3 regions of the Halomonas qaidamensis genome follow, and region 2 is predicted to be linked to each of the others. Evidence: predicted binding sites of a transcription regulator. Region 2 holds the regulator's gene; each other region holds the start of a gene.
The links. Region 2 encodes sigma-54, which starts transcription at its own class of promoters, with help from an activator protein. Its sites were predicted from a motif close to TGGCACNNNNNTTGCTNT; they were not measured.
Positions count from the first base shown of each region.

Region 1: K1Y77_RS15440 (amino acid ABC transporter substrate-binding protein) is a predicted target of sigma-54. The motif match lies at 3,843-3,860, and genes of this name have one in related genera.
Region 3: K1Y77_RS11585 (HAD-IIB family hydrolase) is a predicted target of sigma-54. The motif match lies at 3,305-3,322, and genes of this name have one in related genera.

Region 1 is NZ_CP080627.1:3,427,643-3,435,264, forward strand. It holds gene ribA (GTP cyclohydrolase II) at 1-300, opposite strand, end outside; gene hemE (uroporphyrinogen decarboxylase) at 535-1,647, shown strand; gene speE (polyamine aminopropyltransferase) at 1,647-2,507, shown strand; gene K1Y77_RS15435 (amino acid ABC transporter substrate-binding protein) at 2,615-3,625, shown strand; gene K1Y77_RS15440 (amino acid ABC transporter substrate-binding protein) at 3,919-4,944, shown strand; gene K1Y77_RS15445 (amino acid ABC transporter permease) at 5,065-6,255, shown strand; gene K1Y77_RS15450 (amino acid ABC transporter permease) at 6,277-7,377, shown strand; gene K1Y77_RS15455 (amino acid ABC transporter ATP-binding protein) at 7,463-7,622, shown strand, end outside.
Region 2 is NZ_CP080627.1:2,202,380-2,210,001, reverse strand. It holds gene tldD (metalloprotease TldD) at 1-67, shown strand, start outside; gene yjgA (ribosome biogenesis factor YjgA) at 73-594, opposite strand; gene pmbA (metalloprotease PmbA) at 691-2,031, shown strand; gene K1Y77_RS10275 (HPr family phosphocarrier protein) at 2,098-2,367, opposite strand; gene rapZ (RNase adapter RapZ) at 2,428-3,342, opposite strand; gene ptsN (PTS IIA-like nitrogen regulatory protein PtsN) at 3,417-3,887, opposite strand; gene hpf (ribosome hibernation-promoting factor, HPF/YfiA family) at 3,892-4,200, opposite strand; gene K1Y77_RS10255 (RNA polymerase factor sigma-54) at 4,299-5,714, opposite strand; gene lptB (LPS export ABC transporter ATP-binding protein) at 5,820-6,545, opposite strand; gene lptA (lipopolysaccharide transport periplasmic protein LptA) at 6,625-7,128, opposite strand; gene lptC (LPS export ABC transporter periplasmic protein LptC) at 7,137-7,622, opposite strand, start outside.
Region 3 is NZ_CP080627.1:2,531,715-2,539,336, forward strand. It holds gene K1Y77_RS11575 (MBL fold metallo-hydrolase) at 1-805, opposite strand, end outside; gene K1Y77_RS11580 (glycosyltransferase family protein) at 1,068-2,288, opposite strand; gene K1Y77_RS11585 (HAD-IIB family hydrolase) at 2,310-3,245, opposite strand; gene K1Y77_RS11590 (OmpA family protein) at 3,671-4,714, opposite strand; gene K1Y77_RS11595 (hypothetical protein) at 4,814-4,951, opposite strand; gene K1Y77_RS11600 (hypothetical protein) at 4,950-5,660, shown strand; gene K1Y77_RS11605 (FlgO family outer membrane protein) at 5,665-6,255, shown strand; gene K1Y77_RS11610 (glycosyltransferase family 32 protein) at 6,297-7,097, shown strand; gene glyA (serine hydroxymethyltransferase) at 7,233-7,622, opposite strand, start outside.

The DNA of each region.
Region 1 (7,622 bases), 1.2 Mb from region 2:
ATTTAGCAGCCCGATACCTCGCCCTTCCTGACGCAGGTAAAACAGCACGCCACGCCCCTCTTCGGCAATACGCTTAAGTGCTTCTTGCAACTGATAACCACAGTCGCAGCGCATCGAGAACAGCGCATCGCCCGTTAAGCACTCGGAATGTACGCGCCCCAACACTGGCTCGCCGCCGCTCACATCGCCTAGTGTTAAGGCGATATGGTCTTTACCCGTGGCTTCGTCTTCGAAACCATGCATGGTGAATGTGGCCCAAGGCGTGGGCAGCCGGGAAGCGGCAATGAAGCGAATGGTCACAGGTTACCTCGTTGATTAACCAAACCAGCTAACCACACCGGTGTTGGCAAAATAAGAAAACAGTTTACCAGGAAGCAGCGACGGCCTCACGGTATCAACAGGGTGCGTCGATTTTTCTTAGCGGGAGAGCCGCTATGCGCCCTCTCTTTAAGTACTAGTCTTTAAGTACTAGTCCTATCTTCAAGTACAATGACTCCCTTACAATGCGGGCAAATTTCTCAAGAGCAAGTATTTATGACCACCACACCATTGCAAAATGATCGTTTTCTTCGCGCATTAGCCCGTCAGCCCGTTGACCGCACACCGGTATGGATGATGCGCCAAGCGGGTCGTTACCTGCCAGAGTATCGCGCTAGCCGTGCCGATGCTGGCAGTTTCATGGATCTATGCCGTAATCATGACCTGGCTTGTGAAGTTACCCTGCAGCCGCTGGAGCGCTACCCGCTCGACGCCGCAATTCTCTTTTCGGATATTCTAACGATCCCTGACGCTATGGGCTTGGGTCTCTATTTCGAAACCGGTGAAGGCCCTAAATTCAGAAAAACCGTACGCACCCCAGAAGAGGTAGCGGCGTTAACCGTTCCCAACGCCGAGCGCGACTTGGATTACGTGATGCGCGCAGTATCAACTATCCGCCGCGAGCTGAACGGCCGCATGCCACTGATTGGTTTTTCGGGCAGTCCCTGGACGCTTGCCACTTATATGGTAGAAGGCGGTTCCAGCAAAGATTTCCGCCATCTAAAAACCATGCTTTACGACACGCCAGACACCATGCATCAACTGTTGGACACTCTGGCTCAGTCGGTCACTGACTACCTTAATGCGCAAATTCGCGCTGGCGCTCAAGCGGTACAGATTTTTGATACCTGGGGTGGCGCGCTCTCAACTCCCGCCTACCTAGAATTTTCGCTGCGCTACATGGAGCAAATTGTCTCTGGCCTGATCCGTGAACATGAGGGACGCCGCGTGCCGGTCATTCTGTTCACCAAAAACGGCGGCCAGTGGCTGGAGCATATTGCCTGCGCCGGTGCCGATGCGCTGGGTATTGATTGGTCTACAGAGCTTTCCGACGCTCGTGCGCGGGTGGGTCATAAAGTGGCATTACAAGGCAACCTTGATCCGAATGTGCTGTTCGCCCGGCCTTCTGCTATTCGCGCAGAAGTCGCCCGCGTGCTGGAAAGCTACGGCCACGGCCCCGGCCACGTGTTTAACCTAGGCCATGGTATCAGCCAGTTTACTAACCCTGATCACGTCACCGCCTTTATGGAGGCGCTGCATGATTTAAGCCCGCAGTATCATCAAAGCATTCCGACCCAGACAGATAACACGCGCCCAGGAGCAAAGTAATGAGCGATTTACGCGACGATCAGTGGTTTACCGAAGTCTTTGATAGCCACGGCAGCGCTTTCTCGCTGAAAGTCACTGAGAAGTTGTTAGATGTTCAAAGCCCTTATCAGCATCTGGAAGTGTATACCACAGAGACCTACGGCAACCTGATGGTACTTGATGGCTGCGTGATGCTGACCGATCGCGATAACTTCCTCTATCACGAGATGATCGCCCACCCGGCACTGTTCACCCATCAAGACCCCAAGCGCGTGGTGATTATTGGCGGCGGCGACTGCGGCACGTTAAAAGAAGTGTTACGTCACCCTGGCGTTGAAAAAGTGACCCAAATCGATATCGATGAAGAAGTCACTAAAGCTGCCGAGCGCTTTTTCCCAGCGCTGGTAGAAGCTAACGGTGACCCGCGTGCCGAGCTGCTGTTTGCTGATGGGGTGAAGTGGGTAGACGACGCTGCCGATGAGAGCATCGACGTGCTGATTATCGACTCTACCGACCCCGTCGGCCCCGCCGAAGGGCTGTTTAAAACCGACTTTCTAAAGCGCTGCCACCGTATTTTAAAAAATGGCGGTGTCATGGTGCAGCAGAGCGAATCGCCGCTTTACCATAGCGGCTCTATCATCCGTGAACTGCGTAACGATATGCGTGAAGCGGGCTTTGATAGCGTGGCAACGCTGCCCTTCCCACAGCCAGTGTATCCGTCTGGCTGGTGGAGCGTCACGCTGGCCGGTAAAGCTACCAGCGTTGAAAGCTTCCGCGAACAGGCTGCCGCTGAACACGAAATGCCGCTACAGTACTACACAGGTGATGCTCACCGTGGTGCACTATCGCTACCGCCTTTTATGCGTAAAGCCTTCGCATAACGCTGCGTCTGCGAATAGCCAAAAGGCCGAGCATTGCTCGGCCTTTTTTTATGGGCTTACGTTTTTGAGCTTACGTTTACTTGCCCTTTCACGTTAAGGAATAACAAATGAAAACCGTTCGTTGGTTGGGAGTAGGAATTGGTGCTTTAGTACCTGCGCTGGCTATGGCCAGCACGCTGGAAACTGTCCAAGAGCGCGATAGCGTGCGCTGTGGCGTTAACGCTGCCCAGCCAGGCTTTTCGTCATTAGATGACAATGACCAGTACCGAGGCCTGGATACCGATGTGTGCCGTGCCATTGCTGCTGCTGCGCTTGGCGACGCGTCAAAAGTAGATTTCGTGCCACTCGACTCAGTAGAGCGTTTCACCGCACTGCAGTCTGGCGAAGTCGATGTCCTATCACGCACCACTACCTGGACATCAAGCCGTGACACGACGATGGGTATGAACTTTACCGGCGTGAGTTACTACGACGGCCAGGCCTTTATGGTCGCCAGCGATCTTGGCGTGCAAAGCGCTAAAGAACTCGATGGCGCGGCAGTTTGCACCCAGTCCGGCACCACTAGCGAACTCAATCTCTCTGACTACTTCCGCGTCAACGACATGACCTATGATACCGTCGTATTTGATGCACCAGAGCAGTCGATTGCAGGCTTTGAAGCAGGCCGTTGCGATGTTTTAAGCTCTGATGCCTCCCAGCTTTATGCTCAGCGGATGCAGCTTGCTGACCCCGACATGGCGGTAGTACTCCCTGAAATCATCTCGAAAGAACCACTCGGCCCAGCCGTCCGTCAAAATGACGACCAGTGGTTCAATCTTGTGAAGTGGTCACTGTTTGCCATGCTAAACGCGGAAGAGCTTGGCGTCACGCAAGCTAATGTGGATGAGCAGCTCACCTCGGAAAATCCTGATGTCATGCGCCTGCTTGGTCAAGATGGTGACTTTGGTGAATCAATGGGCGTCAACACCGATTGGGCCTACCAAATCATCAAGCAGGTGGGTAACTACGCTGATATCTATGACCGCAATGTCGGTGCCAACTCAGACTTCAAGATTGCCAGAGGCTTAAATGCTTTGTGGAAAGAGGGTGGGATTCAGTACGCACCGCCGATTCGTTAAGCCTGCGTGTCCTTCAAGCCTATGAATCTGCCGCACTGTATTCTTAGCATTGAGTTCTTAACAGTAAGCCACACGAATTCAAGTTAACTGCAGCCTTAGCGACTACGCACCAAAATGAAGCAATCGCTAGTCGCTAGGGTCTCTTTTTGCACCAATACTTTCGTATACAGCGCGTATTTTGCGTTGAAAAGCGCTGAATTTGACGACATATCCTTTCTGGCACCTTCCTTGCTAGCTTTTAGTGTCATGCATCTGCATGCATAACGACATTAAAACGAGTAAGGGAAACGACCATGATGAATAAGAAGCACTTGGTACTGCTGGCTTCCGCTGGCGCAATTACGTTAGCCGGTGTTGCAACCGCCCACGCTGATACACTGGAAGATACACTTGAGCGCGGCGCTGTACAGTGTGGCGTCAGCGACGGCCTGCCAGGTTTCTCCGCCCCAGACGATGAAGGTAATTGGCAAGGGCTTGACGTTGACGTATGCCGTGCCGTTGCAGCAGCCGTTCTTGGCGACGCAGATGCAGTTAACTATATTTCCCTAAACGCCGTAGAGCGCTTTACGGCTCTGCAGTCTGGCGAAGTCGATGTACTGTCACGCAACACCACCTGGACCACCACCCGTGACACCACGCTAGGCCTCAATTTCACTGGCGTTAACTTCTATGATGGCCAAGGCTTTATGGTCTCTAGCGACTTGGGTATTTCCAGCGCATCTGAACTAGACGGCGCCGCTATTTGTATCCAGTCCGGCACCACGACTGAGCTGAACCTAGCTGACTACTTCCGTGCTAACGGCATGGAGTTTGACCCTATCGTCTTCGATACCTCTGAACAAACCGTTGGCGGCTTCCAGGCTGGCCGCTGTGACGTTCTGACCTCCGACACTTCCCAGCTGGCTGCCCTGCGTATCCAGCTAGACGACCCGGCTGGCGCAGTGATTCTGCCAGACGTCATCTCCAAAGAGCCGCTAGGCCCAGTGGTACGCCAAGGTGACGATGTATGGTTCAACATTGTGAAGTGGTCGCTATTCGCCATGATTAACGGCGAAGAGTATGGCGTCACCAGCGAAAATGCTGAAGAAATGCTCAGCTCTGAAAATCCTGATGTTGCTCGCTTGCTTGGACAAGATGGTAACTACGGTGAAGGTATGGGCTTAGAAGCTGACTGGGCTTACAACATTCTGAGCCAAGTCGGTAACTATGGTGAAAGCTTTGAGCGCAATGTAGGTATGGGCTCTCCGCTTGAGATTGAACGTGGTGTTAACGCACTGTGGAACCAAGGTGGCTTCCAGTACGCACCGCCGATTCGCTAAGCGTCTCGCTTGACCCCGGCCCGCCGCCCTTTTCAGATAGTTACTGCATTTCTCAGGTACCTATCCCCAGGGGCTAGGCGGGCCATTTGATTGACCGTCCGTATCGCGGAGACGCCTTCCATGTCCGTAAGTCCTAACACTCGCCCCGCTGGCCACAAGCCGCCGTTCTGGCGAGACCGTGCCAAACGTGCGCTTATCTTCCAGCTACTTCTTGTCGCTGCTGTAGCAGCCTTTTTGCTTTACATTGTCGGTAATGTCCAAGACAACTTATCCGCACGTGGCATCACCACCGGGTTTGGTTTCTTAGGCAACACCGCAGGCTTTGGGATTGTACAGAGTCTGATCGACTACTCCTCTCAGAGCACTTATGGCCGCACTTTCCTAGTTGGCTTGCTGAATACACTGTTAGTCGGTGGACTAGGGGTACTAGCCGCTACGATCATCGGCTTTATTGTGGGTATTGCTCGCCTGTCACCTAACTGGCTGCTGGCGCGTTTAGCCACCGCCTATATCGAAACCTTCCGTAATATTCCGCTGCTACTGCAAATCTTCTTCTGGTACTTTGCCGTGCTACGCACGTTGCCGAGCGCCAGAGATAGCATGGCATTCGGCGAAGCAATTTTTCTTAACGTGCGCGGGCTGTATTTACCCCAACCCTTGTTTGAATCTGGCTTTGGCTTAATTCCTCTGACCTTCCTCGTCGCCATCATTGCCAGTATTGCGCTGGTGGTATGGAATAAACGCCGCCATGAAGCCACAGGTAAACGTCTGCCGGCTTACTGGATCTCGTTTGTACTTATTTTTGGTTTACCGCTGTTAGTACTCGTCGCTACCGGTGTGCCGGTGACCTGGGAAATGCCGGAACTACGCGGCTTTAATTTCCGGGGCGGTATTACCGTTATTCCTGAGTTCCTCGCGCTTTGGCTGGCACTGTCGATTTATACCGCCTCATTTATTGCTGAAATTGTTCGCTCAGGTATTCAGGCAATCTCGCACGGGCAAACGGAAGCTGCCCAGGCGCTCAGCCTGCCACGTAACCTAGTACTCCGTTTGGTGGTGATCCCGCAGGCGCTGCGCGTCATTATTCCGCCGTTGACCAGCCAGTACCTGAACTTGATCAAGAACTCGTCGCTGGCCACCGCCATCGGTTATCCAGACCTTGTCTCGGTGTTTGCAGGCACCACGCTGAACCAGACCGGCCAAGCTATTGAAGTCATTGCAATGACCATGGCGGTCTACCTAACCATCAGCCTGCTGGTGTCCATGTTTATGAACTGGTTCAACGCCCGAGTGGCACTGGTTGAACGCTAGGCCGACGGTGAGGATGTTTACATGATCCATAATCAAACAATCATTAAAGAGCGGCCAGCCCCCAGTAGCTCTGTAGGGGCGGTTGCCTGGCTACGTGCCAATCTGTTCAATGGCCCGATCAATACCATCTTTACCCTAATCGGGCTTTACATACTGTATTTGCTGGTAGTTCCCACCGTTCAATGGGCGTTTATCAATGCTGACTGGATAGGCACTACCCGGGATGACTGCTCTAGAGAAGGAGCGTGCTGGGTCTTCATTAACGCCCGCTTTACCCAGTTCATTTATGGTTTGTATCCCCGTGAGGAAATTTGGCGCGCCAACATTGTCTTTGCGGGTTTCTTTACGCTAATAGCATGGCTTGCAATACCTCGCCTGCCTTTCAAGCGCTGGGTGGCGGTATTCGCTCTTGTCGGTTTCCCCATTGTTGCTTATGTGCTGCTACACGGCGGCTACTTTGACATGCCGCGCGTGCCTACGCATCGCTGGGGCGGCTTAATGCTGACCCTGCTGCTAGCGACGGTCGGCATGGTGGGCGCGCTGCCAATCGGTATTGTACTGGCGCTGGGACGACGCTCTAACATGCCCATTGTCAAAAGCTTCTGCGTCGTATTTATCGAGTTCTGGCGCGGTGTGCCACTGATTACCGTACTGTTCATGGCCTCGGTAATGTTGCCGCTTTTCCTACCCTCTGATATGAGCGTCGACCGACTGGTACGGGCGCTGATTGGCTTAACACTGTTCCAAAGCGCTTACATGGCCGAGGTTATTCGTGGGGGGTTGCAGGCCATCCCAAAAGGCCAGGAAGAAGCGGCGGCTGCGCTAGGCATGACCTACTGGAAGCGGATGGGACTGATTGTGCTTCCTCAGGCGCTGAAAATGATGATTCCCGGCATCGTGAACACCTTCATTTCGCTGTTTAAAGACACCACCCTGGTCATGATCATCGGGCTATTTGACCTATTGGGGATCGTGCAAGCGGCGCTGGCCGACTCACGCTGGCTTGGCTTCTCGCTGGAAGGCTATGTGTTTGCCGCCTTCATGTTCTGGATCTTCTGTTTCAGCATGTCGCGCTATAGCCAGTATTTAGAACGCAAGCTGCACACCGGCCATAAGCGCTAACGCCGCTTTTATTAACGATTTTTAGCAGGATAAAGACATGACTCAAGCAGCCACCAACATCTCTGATACTCGTACTTCTGACCTGATGGTTGAAATGCGCGGCGTTAACAAATGGTACGGCGATTTTCACGTGCTGCGCGATATCGATCTGGAAGTAAAGCGCGGTGAGCGTATTGTTATTTGCGGGCCCTCAGGCTCGGGCAAATCTACGTTGATTCGCTGTATCAACCACCTAGAAGAGCATC
Region 2 (7,622 bases):
GGTAGGCGTCGGCCAGCCCACCCTTAAGTTGGATGAGCTGACCGTGGGCGGTACCCAATCATCATGAAGGGCTTATAGGGCCAGGGTGTCACGCAAGTGTTTAAATAGCTTGCGTGAACTGGTTGGCGGTTTGCTTTGCTCACGCTCTTTGCGTGCATTGCGCACCAATTGTCGTATGACCTGGCGGTCAGCGTTTGGGTAGTCTGCCAAAAATAGATCAACAGCGCTGTCACCTTCGTCAACTAACCGGTCGCGCCATTTTTCTAGTCGGTGAAAGGCATGGTCACGCTGTTCTTTTTCCTGCTCGATAGCATCGAAAACACCCTGTATGGCAGCAAGATCCTCTTTGCGGATAAGCTTGCCGACATATTGCATATGGCGACGGCGGCCTTCATGAGAGCGTATACGCGATGTCTCTTCTATGGCGCGTAACATGTCGTCAGAAAGCGGAAATTTTGCTCGCTCTGCGGGTTTCATAGCGATCAGCGTTTCGCCAAGCGCCTGAAGGGCATGCATTTCGCGCTTGAGTTGAGACTTACTGGGGCGCTCTTCTTGTTCATCACTATCGAAGGGCTCGGGGCGTTGCTTAGGCATACTAGAACTCACTAATTAGTTTCGTTTGCAGCATTATATCAGGCTGCGACCATAACATTGATTCGCCAATGCGATTCAGGCGAAAAGGAGGCCAATATGGCACAAGCATTTGATGCAGCGGCCCAGCAGGTATTATTAACACAGCGTGCTGAAGAAGCGCTGGCGCTGGCAAAAAAACTAGGCGCAGATGCTGCTGAAGTAGGCGCCAGCGTAGATCAAGGCCTTGGAGTAAGCGTACGTCTTGGTGAAGTAGAAACTGTCGAGCTTTCACGCGACCAGGGTATTGCCATTACGCTATACGTTGGTCAGCGCAAGGGCAGTGCCTCGTCTACCGACGCCAGCAGCGCGTCAATTAAAGCGACCGTAGAAAAAGCCTTAGCTATTGCCCGTTATACGGGGGAGGACCCTGCCGCTGGTTTGGCGGATGCAGCGCTAATGGCCACTGATCTACCTGATCTTAAAGTGCACTATCCCTGGGCGTTAACAACAGATGAGGCCATTGATCTGGCGCTAGCGTGTGAAAAAGCCGGGCGTGACGTAGCGGGTATTCATCAGTCAGAAAGTGCCTCACTATCGAGTGGCGAAGGCGTTCGTGTTTATGCTAATAGCCATGGTTTTCTGGGCACCCAGAAAGGCAGCAGTCATTCACTCTCCTGTATGTTGATTGCCCAAGATGAGAAGGGTATGCAGCGTGATTATGATTACACGTCAGCGCGAAATCCTGCCATGCTTCGAGATCCTGAGGAGGTGGGCCGCGAAGCGGCGTCACGCACTCTACGTCGGTTAGGCGCTCAACGGCCGCCAACAGGTACTTTCCCAGTACTGTTTGATCCGTCACTTTCTAGCGGTTTGATAGGCCACTTGATGGGGGCATTGGCAGGCGGGGCACTTTATCGTGAATCCTCTTTCTTATGTGACCGTTTAGGTAGCTCGCTATTCCCAAACTGGTTTGGCTTAGAAGAGCGGCCTATGGAAGTGGGAGCGTCAGCTAGTTCGCCGTTTGACGCAGAAGGCGTTCAAACGCGCAATAACCGCTTTATTGAGCAAGGTACGGTGGCAAGTTATATGTTGTCTGCTTACAGTGCGCGGCGCTTGGGAATGCAATCCACGGGCAATGCAGGCGGGGCGCGCAATTTACGTTTACTAGCACCGCTAACGTCCCGGGATGATTTGCTAAAACAGATGGGTCGTGGCATTTGGGTGACTGAACTAATGGGGCAGGGGGTTAACGGCGTAACAGGTGATTACTCACGAGGTGCCGCAGGCTTCTGGATTGAAAACGGCGAAGTGCAGCATCCTGTCGAGGAGTTCACTATCGCTAGTAACTTGAATAGCATGTTTGCGGGCTTAGTGGCCGTTGGCGATGACACAGACACCCGTGGCAGCATTCACACGGGTAGCTGGCTAATTGATGCAATGACCATTGCGGGTAGCTAGTAACAAGCTTAACAACTAATGAAGCCAGCCGTGTGGCGAATTACTTGCAGTAGATGTTACCTGACATTATTGCTCTTCATCAAAACGCGCGTCGAACAACGCTTCTATAGCTTCTAATGCTTGTTCGGCGTCGTCTCCTTCAGCATGTATTCTCAACTCGGTGCCGCAGGGGGCGGCCAGCATCAGCAGTGACATAATGTTAGCGGCATCTGCCATCTGCTGTTGTTTGTAGACGTGAATATTGGCCGAAAATTGTTGGCCACACTTGACGAGTTTCGTCGCTGCACGGGCATGAAGACCGCGCTGGTTAGTGAGTGTTAACGTTCTTTCAGGCACTCTGGTTCCTTTTTGCCGAGTGGGGTCGTTAAGAAAAGGCGTTAGTTATTGCTGTTGTGCTTATGTTTCGCTGGTTGAAGATGTGGATGCAAAAGGCAACGTTTCACTTAGGGTGTACTGCAACCCTAGTTCACGATGGCGGAGTTGAACCTCGCCTGTGTGCCTAACCAGCTTTTGCGCTAAGTCTTCTACCATGTAAACAGAGCGGTGCTGCCCACCGGTGCAGCCAATGGCAATCGTCATATAGCTACGCTGGCTATTTTGATAGGCAGGCAACCACTTTTCCAACCATACCTGAATATCATTACTCATCTCTTCCACTATGGAATAACCACTTAGGAAAGTAACGATTTTAGCATCGCGCCCAGTATATTGGCGTAACGTAGGATCCCAGTAGGGGTTTGGTAGACAGCGCACGTCAAAGACTAAATCTGCATCGAGCGGCACGCCGCGTTTGTAGCCAAACGATTCAAACGTAAGGGTAAGTCTATCTTCTCGCTGCTGGGCAACCTGATCTGTTATTCGGCGTCGCAAATCGTGAACCGATAAGCGAGAGGTGTCGATCATTAGGTCTGCGAGATCTCGAATGTCGAGCAGGGTTTCTTCTTCTTTATCAATTGCTTCTTCTAACGTCATATCACTATCCCGGGTTAGCGGGTGTCGCCGCCGCGTAGCAGAATAGCGTTCAAGAAGTATGCGAGCATCCGTAGTGAGATAGATAACTTGAAAGTGAATGCTTTTCTGGCGTAAAGCCTCGAGCATTGTCGGCAATTGCTGTAAAGCTGCTGGTAGATTGCGAGCATCAATGCTGACCGCTAGCTGAGTGCGCTCTCCTTGCTCACGCAGTTCATCTACTAGGGAGCCAAGTAGCATGGCAGGTAAGTTATCGATGGCGTAATAGCCAAGATCTTCTAACGCTTGTAAGGCGATAGATTTACCGGACCCTGAACGGCCGCTAATGATCACCAGTTGCATAGATTTTCTCTTGGCATGCCAATAAAAATGGGGATAAACGTTAGTTTAGCGTGTAGTGCTTAGCGGTGGGCCATCTAGGTAACAGGCTGCTCGCGTATTTTCGCTGTGATGAGTTCTAAAAGCTCACGCTGGCTTGTGGATTTACGCAGTTGTTGGCGTGTGTCGACGTTATTCATAATAGACGCCACTTGACCTAATAATGCTAAGTGGGTGTCGTCTGCCTCTTCAGGCACCAATAGCACGAATACAAGATCGACTGGATCACCATCAATAGCATCAAAATCTACCGGCTCAGCAAGCTTTAAAAAGCCAGCGATGGGCGAGCTGCAATGAGGGCTACGTGCATGAGGAATAGCAACTCCGTTGCCTATTCCTGTGCTTCCTAGGCGTTCGCGTCCAATAAGACGGCTAAACACTTCTTGGCTGTCTAAACTTGGGATGTTTTGTGCAATGAAGGTGCTGAAAAACTCCAGCACCCTTTTTTTACTGCCCCCAGGAACGTCATAGAGAACGCGCTCTGGGGGGAGGATAGTTTCCAACGTCATTGAATTAACGCACGCCTGCGCCTTGGGCGCGAGCTTGTGCTTTTTCCTTATGTTTAACGAGTTGACGATCAATTTTGTCTGCTAGCGCATCAATGGCTGCATACATATCATTATCTAATGCTTCTGCGTGTAGGTCTGCACCGGCAGCATGCAGCGTGCAGGCAGCTTGCTGGCGCTCCTTTTCAACAGATAAGGTCACTTGTACGGTAGTAATATTGTCGTAATGGCGCTCAACGCGTTCCAGCTTTTCATTAACATAGTCACGCAAGGCGTCAGTCAGTTCTACGTGATGACCAGTGATATTTACTTGCATTGACGTGCTCCTTATCCGTCGGACTGTTCTTCGATTGTAACCCTTTTTGCGCTATTGCAAAGCCCTTAAACAGACTTTGTCTCTTTAGCGCTGTTTTATCAGCGTAAGCGGCGACGTTCGCTGGAAGAAGGAATGCCCATCGACTCGCGATATTTGGCCACTGTACGCCTCGCTACATTAATGCCTCCCTCTTCCAAAAGCGATACAAGACGGCTGTCTGAGAGAGGTTTGCCGGGCGGTTCATCTTGCACCAGTTTTTTGATTCGTGCACGGATGGCGGTGCTAGAGTGGCTGTCACCTCCGTCTTGCCCGCTCACTTGGCTGGAAAAGAAGTATTTGAGTTCAAATACGCCGCGCGGGGTATGGATATATTTCTGGGTGGTGACCCTGGAAATAGTAGATTCATGCATTTCCACAGCGTCTGCGATATCCGCTAAAATTAACGGCTTCATAGCTTCTTCGCCGTGTTCCAGAAAGCCTATCTGGCGAGCGATAATTTCTCGGCCAACACGCAGTAGCGTATCGTTTCGGCTTGAGAGGCTCTTGATTAGCCAGCGCGCTTCCTGAAGGTGCTCCTTTAAAAACTGGTTATCCTGGCTTTTGTCAGCCCGTTTGATAAGACTTGCGTAGTCAGGCTGAATACGCAGTCGTGGCAGTGCTTCTGGGTTTAGTTCCAGGTGCCAGCCTTCGTTGTCGTGGCGAACCACTAGGTCTGGCGTTACATAGCTGTCATCGGTGTCTCCAAAGGCGCTGCCTGGGCGAGGGTCAAGGCTGCGGATCAAACGAATTACATCATCTAGCTGATCATCACCCAAGCTTAAACGTCGCTTTAACAAACGCACATCATCCTTACCGAGCGCTTCAAGAAATTGACGTACTAGCCTCTTGGCAGGCATAAGCAGCGGTGTATCTTCCGGTAGTGAGGCGAGCTGCAACATTAAACATTCGCGCAGATCACGAGCAAATACGCCGGTGGGTTCAAACTGTTGAAGACGCAGTAAGGTTGTTTCAACTTCACGCTGGCTAAGCCCTTCATGACCTTGGGCCTTAAGCCCCTCGCGGATGTCATTGAGGGGCTGAGTTAGATAGCCATTAGCATCCAGAGCATCTATAAGGCTTTCTGCGATGGCATGGTCGCGAGAGGAGAAATCCGTCATGGCGAGCTGCCAAAGTAGGTGGCCATGTAAGCTTTGACCAGCGGCTTGACGTTCAAAATCAGGCCCCTCGCCGCCGCTGCTATGGTTGCCTAGATCCTGATAAGTGTCTGACCAGTCACTATCAGTGGAGAGTTCGTTAGGAATGCTGTCGGACCATTCCGTTTCCTGGGGTTCACTAACAGCCTGTTCGCCGAATTCGTCTTCCTGCTCAAGCATTGGGTTGGCATCAAGTGCTTGCTGAATTTCTTGACGAAGGTCCAATGTTGATAGCTGCAGCAGGGCAATCGCCTGCTGCAGCTGGGGTGTCATGGTCAGCTGTGTGCCGATACGCAATTGAAGAGAAGCTTTCATGACCATCTGAGAACCACTCGTTTATCAGAAAGCTCCACCCTAGTGCGAGTTATGGTTTGGTGCAAGTGCAATAAGCATGCCACAGACACAATTTTTCAGGCAGGTGGTTGTTTACAGGCGAAAATCAGCACCTAAATAAACATCTCTTACCTTTTGGTTGTTGAGAATTTCTTGTGGCGGGCCGCTAGCGATGATGTGACCGTCGCCAACAATATAGGCGATATCACAAATATCCAGCGTTTCTCGCACATTGTGGTCAGTAATCAATACGCCTATATGACGTTTTTTAAGTGCTCGGATAATTGCTTTAATGTCGCCTACTGAGATTGGATCGACGCCAGCGAACGGCTCGTCAAGCAAAATAAAGGCAGGTTCTGTTGCGAGGGAGCGAGCAATCTCAACACGTCTACGCTCTCCACCTGAAAGGCTCATACCTAAATTGTCGCGAATGTGGGTGATATGAAAATCTTCCAGTAGCGTCTCAAGACGTTGTTCGCGGGCGCTGTGATCAAGTGCTTTACGAGTCTCCAAGATTGCCATGATGTTATCGGCAACGGATAGTTTGCGAAAAATAGAGGCTTCTTGAGGCAGATAGCCAATCCCTGCCATGGCGCGCTCGTGCATAGGAGCATGCGTTAAATCAAGCCCATCAATGCCTACTTTTCCTGCATCAGACTTTACTAGGCCGACAATCATATAAAACGATGTTGTTTTGCCTGCGCCGTTAGGGCCAAGCAAACCGACGACGCTGCCTTGAGAGATCTCTAAATTTATGTCCTTAACCACGCGACGGCGTTTATAGCTTTTGGCTAAGTGATGGGCATAGAGTGTTTTTATCGGCGCCTCTTCGAATGTTGGTTTTGATGATGTGGTCTGAGGTGCTGGCTCTGCGCTATTTGTCGCCACTGGGCGCTCCCTATTGTTCTGGCTGAAGCGTCATTCGGATACGTTGTGGCTCACCGCCACTCACGTCAGAGCGGGCCTGAACCACGCCTTGGTCAATGAAATACTCTAATCGGCCGCCCTGAAAACGATCTGTTTGCTGGGTAAGTTCGGCTTGATCAATCAGTTCTACTCGGCGTTCGGCCACATGATAGATAATCCGCTTTGCCCAGCCTTCCATCGGGCTAGCCTGACCTTCGGGTTGGTTGCGTATATAGGCTCGCTCACCGGTTGCCACGGCGCGCGATAGTTCGCCAGCATCATTGCGCTGGATTTCAACGCGATTGCCGCGCAGCTGCATATTGCCCTGCCGAATATCGACATTCCCAGAATACACGGCGGTGCCCGCTCGTTGGTCTAGATCTAACCGGTCAGCTTCTACTTCTACAGGGGCTTGGCTTTGTGCCATGACCGGTAGCGCTGCCGCAGAGAGGGGTAGCGCAATGGTGAAGAGTGCTGTACGAATGAGAGCGTTCATTGCGGCTCCTACGGAGAACGAGTGGCAGGCGGATGAGTGCCGCGCACGTTATTGGTTAAGCGAATCTGGCTATCATCTAGCCATATATCCATGCGTGATGCGTCAAGGCGCTGAGGCGGTTGCTGTAGCACTGTTTTGGAATCGCTCCAGGCATGACGCGTGACGCCATTATAATGTAATAACTCTGTATTGAGCTGCCAGCCCTCATCAGGTGAGAGCAGCTGGGCAGAGCCGGCTAATGTGAGTGCCTGTGTATCCGTATTTAGGGTACCTGTCTCAGCTGTAGCCAGCCATTGGCGTTCTTCACTATCAAAGAGTGTCGCTATGGGAGAGGTAACATCAGTCATCGCTGTCTGCGGGGTGTGCACTAAGCGTGGCGTCATTAGCGATTGCTGAATGGTGCCTGTGTCACCAAATAGTGTCATTTCCGCATTTTCAAGTACGTGACCTGGCTCTTGAGCCCTCGCATCGGGATTAAACGATTGGTCTTTATA
Region 3 (7,622 bases), 330 kb from region 2:
CGCCTGCGCGCATATTGACCTGTACTGACGGGATAATGAGCCTAGGCATACCCAGCGTGGCATCCCGTTCTGTGCGCATTTTTACGAATTCGTCTTCGCTGATGCCTTCGTGCACATGAACATTCGCCTCACGCTGCTCTTCAACACTGGTTTCGTGTTGGTAAACGTCTCGACCTGGTGCTTTATAGTCATGGCATAAAAACAGCCGTGTTTGCGCCGGTAGCGCCAGCACTTTTTGGATAGAGCGGTATAGCGTGCGTGCATCACCGCCGGGAAAGTCACAGCGGGCGGTACCATAATCTGGCATAAACAGTGTGTCGCCAACGAAAGCCGCATCGCCTATTACATACGTTAGGCAGGCAGGCGTATGGCCCGGAGTATGCAGAACGTAGCCCTGAAGATTGCCAATAGTGAAGGTGTCACCTTCATTGAATAGGGCATCAAACTGGCTGCCGTCTCGAGCAAACTCGGTGCCCGCATTAAACGCTTTACCAAAAATTTCCTGCACATCGACAATACGTGCGCCAATCCCCGTTTTTCCACCCAGCGTTTGGTGCAAATAGGGCGCTGCTGAGAGGTGATCAGCATGCACATGGGTTTCTAAAATCCATGCCACTTCAAGACGGTTATCGCGAATAAATTCAATAATGTCATCTGCAGAACGTACATCTGTACGCCCTGCGGCGTAGTCGAAATCCAGCACCGAATCTAGGATAGCGCAGGCATGACTATCGGGATCCTGCACCACATAACTAAAGGTGTTGGTGGGTTCATCAAAAAAATGGGTAACGATCGGGCGTTGCATGCTATGCCTCCAACTAATGGCAAGTAGTGATGCTGCTGTGCACTCATCATAGACCATAAATGGTTATATGTTTATACTTCTTTGGAATTTAAAACCGTTTCTTGAGTATGGTCAAGGTTGCGCATCGCTAAGTTGCATAGTGAGATATAAAAGCACTATTGAAAGAATCGATTTTGCAAAAAAAACAGCACCCCGCTGCCTGCGAGGTGCTGTTACTCTCTAATGCTAATCTATGGAATGACGAACTAGGCGATTTAAGACGTTACACTTTACCTTGGTTATCAAGCTCAACTGCTTCATGCATGCGAGCTAGTACGTCAGGCATAGCCGCCTGCACACGGTTCCAGCTGGGAATAAAAGGACGCTCGCGGGGGGTGTCTAAAAACAGGTTGCCTGCTTCCAGCAAATTACTGGCAAATAACTCTACCGCCTGTTCTTCACAATGGCGGTCCAAACTTAGCCCATTCATCGTCGCGTCGTGATCGTAGGCTTCAATGAGGTCTAATGCTAACCGGTAGTAAGTCGCTTTAAGGGTTCTAAAATCTTCACTGCTAAAGCTAATCCCTTGGGTAGCCAACTTCCGGTACAGCGCTTTAGCGATATCCAGACTCATTCGGTTCAAACCGCCCGTTGCATCCTCTTCGCTAATGGGCTGATGCTTGTGATCATAGGCGTCAGCAATATCAACCTGGCACAGCTGACGATGCGAGTAGTTGCGCTGCAGCTCAGACAAAACGCCGATTTCTAATCCCCAATCAGCGGGAATGCGTATACCTTCAAGTACGTCACTGCGCATAGCAAACTCGCCGGACAAGGGGTAACGGAAACTGTCTAGATAATCCAAATAAGGCAGCGGTCCACAGACGGTTTTCAAAGCCCGTAACAGCGGCGTCACCATTAACCTAGAAACGCGCCCATTGAGCTTTCCTTCAGCGATACGCGGGTAGTAGCCTTTACAAAAACTGTAATTGAACCGGGGGTTCGCGACGGGATACATAAGCCTTGCCAGAAGGCCTCGGTCGTAGGTAAGAATATCGCAATCGTGAAGACCAACAGCGCTGGAACGGCCTGAACTCAGCACATAACCAGCGCAATACCATACGTTCCTGCCTTTCCCTGGCTCTAAAGCCCCTAAGCCGTGGCTCTCTAATTCTTGGTCGATGGCGCGTAAACGCGGGCCGTCATTCCATAAAATGCGAGTGTGCTGGGGTAAGCGTGAAAAGAACTCGCGCGCATATAAAAACTGGTCACGATCTGCCCTGTCTAAACCAATGACAATTTCATTGAGATAAGGCACTTTCACCAGCTCATCCACAATGGCCGACAGTGCTGGTCCTTCCAGTTCAGAAAAAAGCGAGGGTAATATCAGCCCCATTGGGCGGCGCTTGGCAAACTGGCAAAGCTCCTGTTCAAGCGCTTCAACCGGCCGACGGGTTAAGTTGTGAAAATCGGTAATCACACCATTTTGATGAAAATCACTCATACGTTAGCCTCCCGTGGCTTGTTAAACTGATGCAGCGGCTTCATTGGTGGGTGCTATTTTTAGCCCACCCTCATCTTGCCCCCACCAGTGGTCTATTCCCTCAGCCCAACCAGTTGGCCCGGTTGCATGTGTCCGATATAGCACGCTATTTTGCGGCTCGACGTTGAGCGCGTGACAGCCTCGAATGACTACGGCTTGATCAACAGTTTCCAGCATCGTGATGTCGTTTGGGCCATCGCCCAGACCTAATGTAAGCGGCTGACTGCCTCGTAAAGCAGTAAATCGTTTGATGAGCCACTCTACTGCACCGCCTTTATCAGACAGCCGCCCCATCACATGCCAAAAGCGCCCGCCCTGGGTGAGTTCAAGGCCATCGCCTTGCAGCGCAATGCGGAACGTTTCAAGTGCAGCCTCACTGTCCTCCCAAATAAACGGTTCACTCCCCTCTCGCTGCCGCGCAGCTTTCGCGCGGGTTTTATCAAGCCCGGTCAATTCCATCACTTGCTGCAGGCTTAAGTCCCCCATGCGAGTAAAACGAATGTTTAAGCGCTTACGCCAAACGTTCAAGCGCGCTCTAATGAAGCCGCTATCGACACCCGTTTGTTTAACAACCACCCCGTCTAGGCCATTACCAGGCCGGTCTAGTCGTGCATGACACCAGCCGGGCGGTAAACCAATGACGGCACCATTCTCAGCAATAAAGGGAGTCGCTGTTAGCCCAAGGGCTTCACGCAGGGGTATAAGTTCGGCGCGGGTTTTGCTAGTGACCGGTATGACCGGTACACCTAGCTGTTTAAGACGGGCAAGCCAAGGTTTAGCAGGTGAAAAGTCATAGCTGTGGTGATCTAACAGTGAACCGTCTAAATCAGTGACTACCAAACGCGGCTGAAGCGCGGGGTCCATGTCACTGGGTGACTGAGCATTACTGGGTAACGCAGTACGCGTGTGTTCGGTCATAGCACCACCTTTTGCAAATCTTAAATGTCGTTACGCACGCTCACTTGTAGACAAGCAACTAAGCAGTTTATATGCCAATACCATTTTAATTCTAAAAATCATTAAGTTAAGCCATCAAGAACAGCCATCTTTTTGCAAGCACCAAAACAACGCAATCTAAGCGCACTAAAACAGTGCATATAAAAAAACAAAAAAATGCGACAAACCCTTGGCAAAAGCTCACAAATAGCTATACTCGAGTTGTACCCACTGACAACCTTGTACACCCCTCACCTGATGTCAGTGGGCTGCAGTGAGCCAAGCCCTTTCATGCCCGCCTCCCCCGGCGGGCTTTTTTTGCTAAATACTTACGTAAATGTTTACCCCAAAGCATATTCGACTATAGAGAACATTAGACTATGGAGAACATTCATCTATAAAGAACATTAGTCCACGTGGATAACAACCTCAACGCGCCGGTTTCGCGCTCGCCCTTCAACCGTAGCGTTATCTTCCAATGGTTGGGTTGCGGCTAACCCTACCGCTCGTAAACGCTCTGGGGCGACGCCTGCGGCTTCTAGTGCTTCAACAATCGCAATCGCCCGCGCACTCGAAAGCGCCCAGTTGGATGAAAATTCAGGCGTATTAATAGACTGACTATCGGAGTGCCCTTCCACCCAGACTTCGCCCTCAAAGCGCTGAATGGTTTCCATCAGCGACCCTACTAGCGAGGTGCCACCCTCTGTTAACTGAGCATCGGCAGAGGGGAATAGCAGCCGATCTTGCACTCGCAAGCTGATACCCTCAGCAACCCTGGAAACTTCCACGCCTTCTAAGTTAGGTAGATACGTCGATGCTTCCACACGCTCCTTCAATCGCTCATCAAGCGCTAATGCACTACTGATCGCGTTATCTGATACTGCTTGTACATTGACAGGGGGACGGTCAGTGAGCACGACCATGTAATCCGCGAACGGCGAAGCTGACTGACGCTCATCAGAACGCAGCAACAACTGCGGAAGCCCACTAGCAACCATCGATGGCGCTAAGTCTGATGGCGCTGTATCTATTGATGCTTCTTCAATTGCCGACACTTCTTTAGCTCGCGCTAATAGGGGCGGCACGCCCTCAACAACAGCGCGCGCCTTAGGTAAGCCTGCTACGCCTAACGCAGCACTGATCGCAAGCGGACTGAGCGCATCGCTAGGCAGCACGCCCATTATCGCGCGCTGCTCACGACGCTCAGCAAGTGCGGCAGGCAATGGCACTTCTATGGCTGGCGCTGCCTCGTAGCTGTACTCATCAGAAGCTTCCTGTTGAAACCATGATGGGTTAGTAACATCAGCCGCCGCAATAATGATGACAAACAGCGCTACCAGTAGCGTCATGATGTCGATATAGCTAATCATCCAACCGCTATTACTTTCATCTTCTGGATAGGCGGTTAGCAATGAATCATGACGCGGACCAGCGCGGTGGTCTTCAAGCATGGGTGTTTTCACTCATTCAAGTTTTTAACCTCGTGGCCGATCTAGGGTAAGCATGGCAAACTAGTCTATCAAAAGCCGTTTCGTAGCGAGAAGGAACTATCAGGTGCGCATCCGACCTATCCCATCAATAACCGTGGCATCGAGGGCCAGGCCTTCAAAAACGGTATCTTCAATAACGATGTCTTTAAAAACGATGCCCTCTGAAACGCTGTCATTACCAACAAGGTCATCATCCATGGTTCAACTATTGCGCCCTGCCTTTATCGGACTGGCGAGCCTAATGTTAAGTGGCTGCTTCTATGCCAACACATCACAAGCTCCCATTGCGACCACCTATCCTTATAGTGAGCAGCAGCGTATGCAGGCAGCTCAACACTGGGAAGTACTCGCTCAGCACGAAGCAGCTGGCATTCTACGCAGTGAGCACGTTCGCTTTAGGGATCTGCATATCCCGGCGCAAGAGCACGCGTCAATGAATGCTTACTACGGTGGCGAGTTTGAGCGCGGTTTTCGTACGCTATTAACAAGCGAACTGGTATCGCGAGGCGGTAGCGTAATGACCCAGCCCAACGCTGGCGGCGCTACTGTGCAAGTAGATGTAGAAGTCGTTGAACATCGTGATCGCGGTTATATACGCCCGCCTTTTGGTGCTTACACCGCTTTGGCGGGTGGTGTTACCGTGGCTAGCATGGCACTTGGAAACTGGAGCGAACCTGCACTGGCATTAATCCCCGCGGCGATGGTGGCGGATACAACCAGCGGCAGTTGGACATATGAGGGCAAAGAAGAGGTTATCATCACTACCCAGATTGTTGATAATGACCGTATTCTCTACTCCTCATCTAATATTTATTACATTAATGCGGGTGACCGACGCCACTATGCCCCACATCGCGTCCCTCAAGCCCCTGCAACCCCAACTGTTTCTATCACCGATACTTGGTAATTACATGCTTTCACTTTTTGCCCCACTTAAACTGCGCGGGTTAACCGCAAGTTTTCGCCTGTTTATTGCTGCGCTGCTTATGCTGTTCTTGGCAGGCTGTGCTGCGCTTGGCAATAACAATAGCGTGAGAAATGCCGAGCCCCAGCCAGACCTTTCCGAGCTAGCCCATGAAGCCGCCGCTCAAATGGTCGCCAGCAATCCAGACCTTACACGCCATAGCCCCATGATTGCAGCTACCTTCGTGAGTATTGATAACTTAAGCCAGTCGTCTACGTTTGGCCGTATTAGCTCAGAAATAATGGCGTCCGCCCTCGCAAGGCAAGGTATGCAGGTACGCGAAGTCAAAATGCGTGACAGCATGTTTATCGAAGAGACTGTTGGCGAATTAATTTTATCCCGCCAAGTCCAACGTCTTAGCGCCCAGCACAATGCACGCTCCATACTGATGGGTACTTACGCACAAGGCCAGGACTATCTCTATGTGAGCGCACGAGTAGTCCGCGCTGGTGATGCGATGGTGCTTGGCAGCGCTGACTTTAAACTGCCGCTGGATAATAACACCCGAAGCCTATTGGAAGGCCAAGGCGGCTGGTAGTCGACTCACCTCTTGCCGCGACACGAATGAAAAGGATGAACATGCCCACCCGCACAAGCAAACCACTTATTGTGGCCACTAGTCGCTTGATAAAGCTATGCGCAAACATTACTAAACTGCTTAGCTATATTTTTCATGCCGTGCTGCCGAACAAACGCTTCACCCTGCCAGCCCATGCCGCGCCTTGGCTAGCACCTAAAGACCATTCGTCTATCCCACGTATTATTTGGCAGACTAACTTTACTAATAAGGTGACGCTGCCGGTTTATCTGAACTATTTGTTTAATCGGCTCATGGCGCCCCGTTTCGAATATCGCTTCATGATTACCGAGGCGCGGAGTGACTTCATTAAAGAGAATTTCGACGACGCCCTATTCACCAGCTATTCAAAGTTGCAAATTGGCGCAGCACAGGCGGATTTTTGGCGCCTCATGGTGCTCTACAAGTACGGTGGCGTTTACCTAGATATTGACGCACATGCCATTTGGCCACTTGCCCGCGTTGTTCCTGCCGATATTGACGAACTCTATGTCACGACCCGTAAGGGTGAGCTGAGCAACTACTTTATCGCCAGCAAACCAGGCAACCCCAACCTACGCAGGCTGATTGATCGAGTGCAACAAAACATTGAAGAGAACACGCTCACCAACGTGTTTGAACTCACTGGTCCTGGCGTATTTATTCAGTTGCTCGATCAAGACGCGGTACCCACGGTGTCATATCGCCATGCCTGCAACCAGGGCAATTTCACTAACGAGTACTTTCAGTACGTTGATAAAAAAGCAGGCAAATGGACGAAGGAGCAGAAAAAAGTCAGCATTATTCGCCAAAAAGAGCCTTGATCTTAAGATCGTCTTTCATACCAACAAAAAAGCGCTAACCGTGAAGGTTAGCGCTTTTTTTATCGCTTTCTGCGTTGCCATACCGCGACTAGACGATCTAGAAAGGTTTATACGGCATGGCAAAACGCATTTCGATTACTTGTAAACCGGGAAGCGACCACACACCTGTGCCACTTTATCAAGCACTTGGGCTTCGATAGCGCTGGTGTCATCGCCCTTAGCCAGCACATCTAGGATATCGCAAATCCAGCCAGCCAGTTGGGTGCACTCCTCTTCACCAAAGCCACGAGTGGTCACCGCCGGCGTACCAATGCGCAAGCCAGAGGTTACGAACGGGCTTTGCGGATCGTTAGGCACTGCGTTTTTGTTCACGGTGATGTGCGCACGGCCAAGAGCGGCGTCAGCATCTTTACCGGTCACGCCTTGCTTGATCAGAGACAATAGGAACAAGTGGTCTTCAGTGCCGCCAGACACGATATCGTAGCCACGATCGATAAACACCTTGGCCATCGCCTGGGCGTTTTT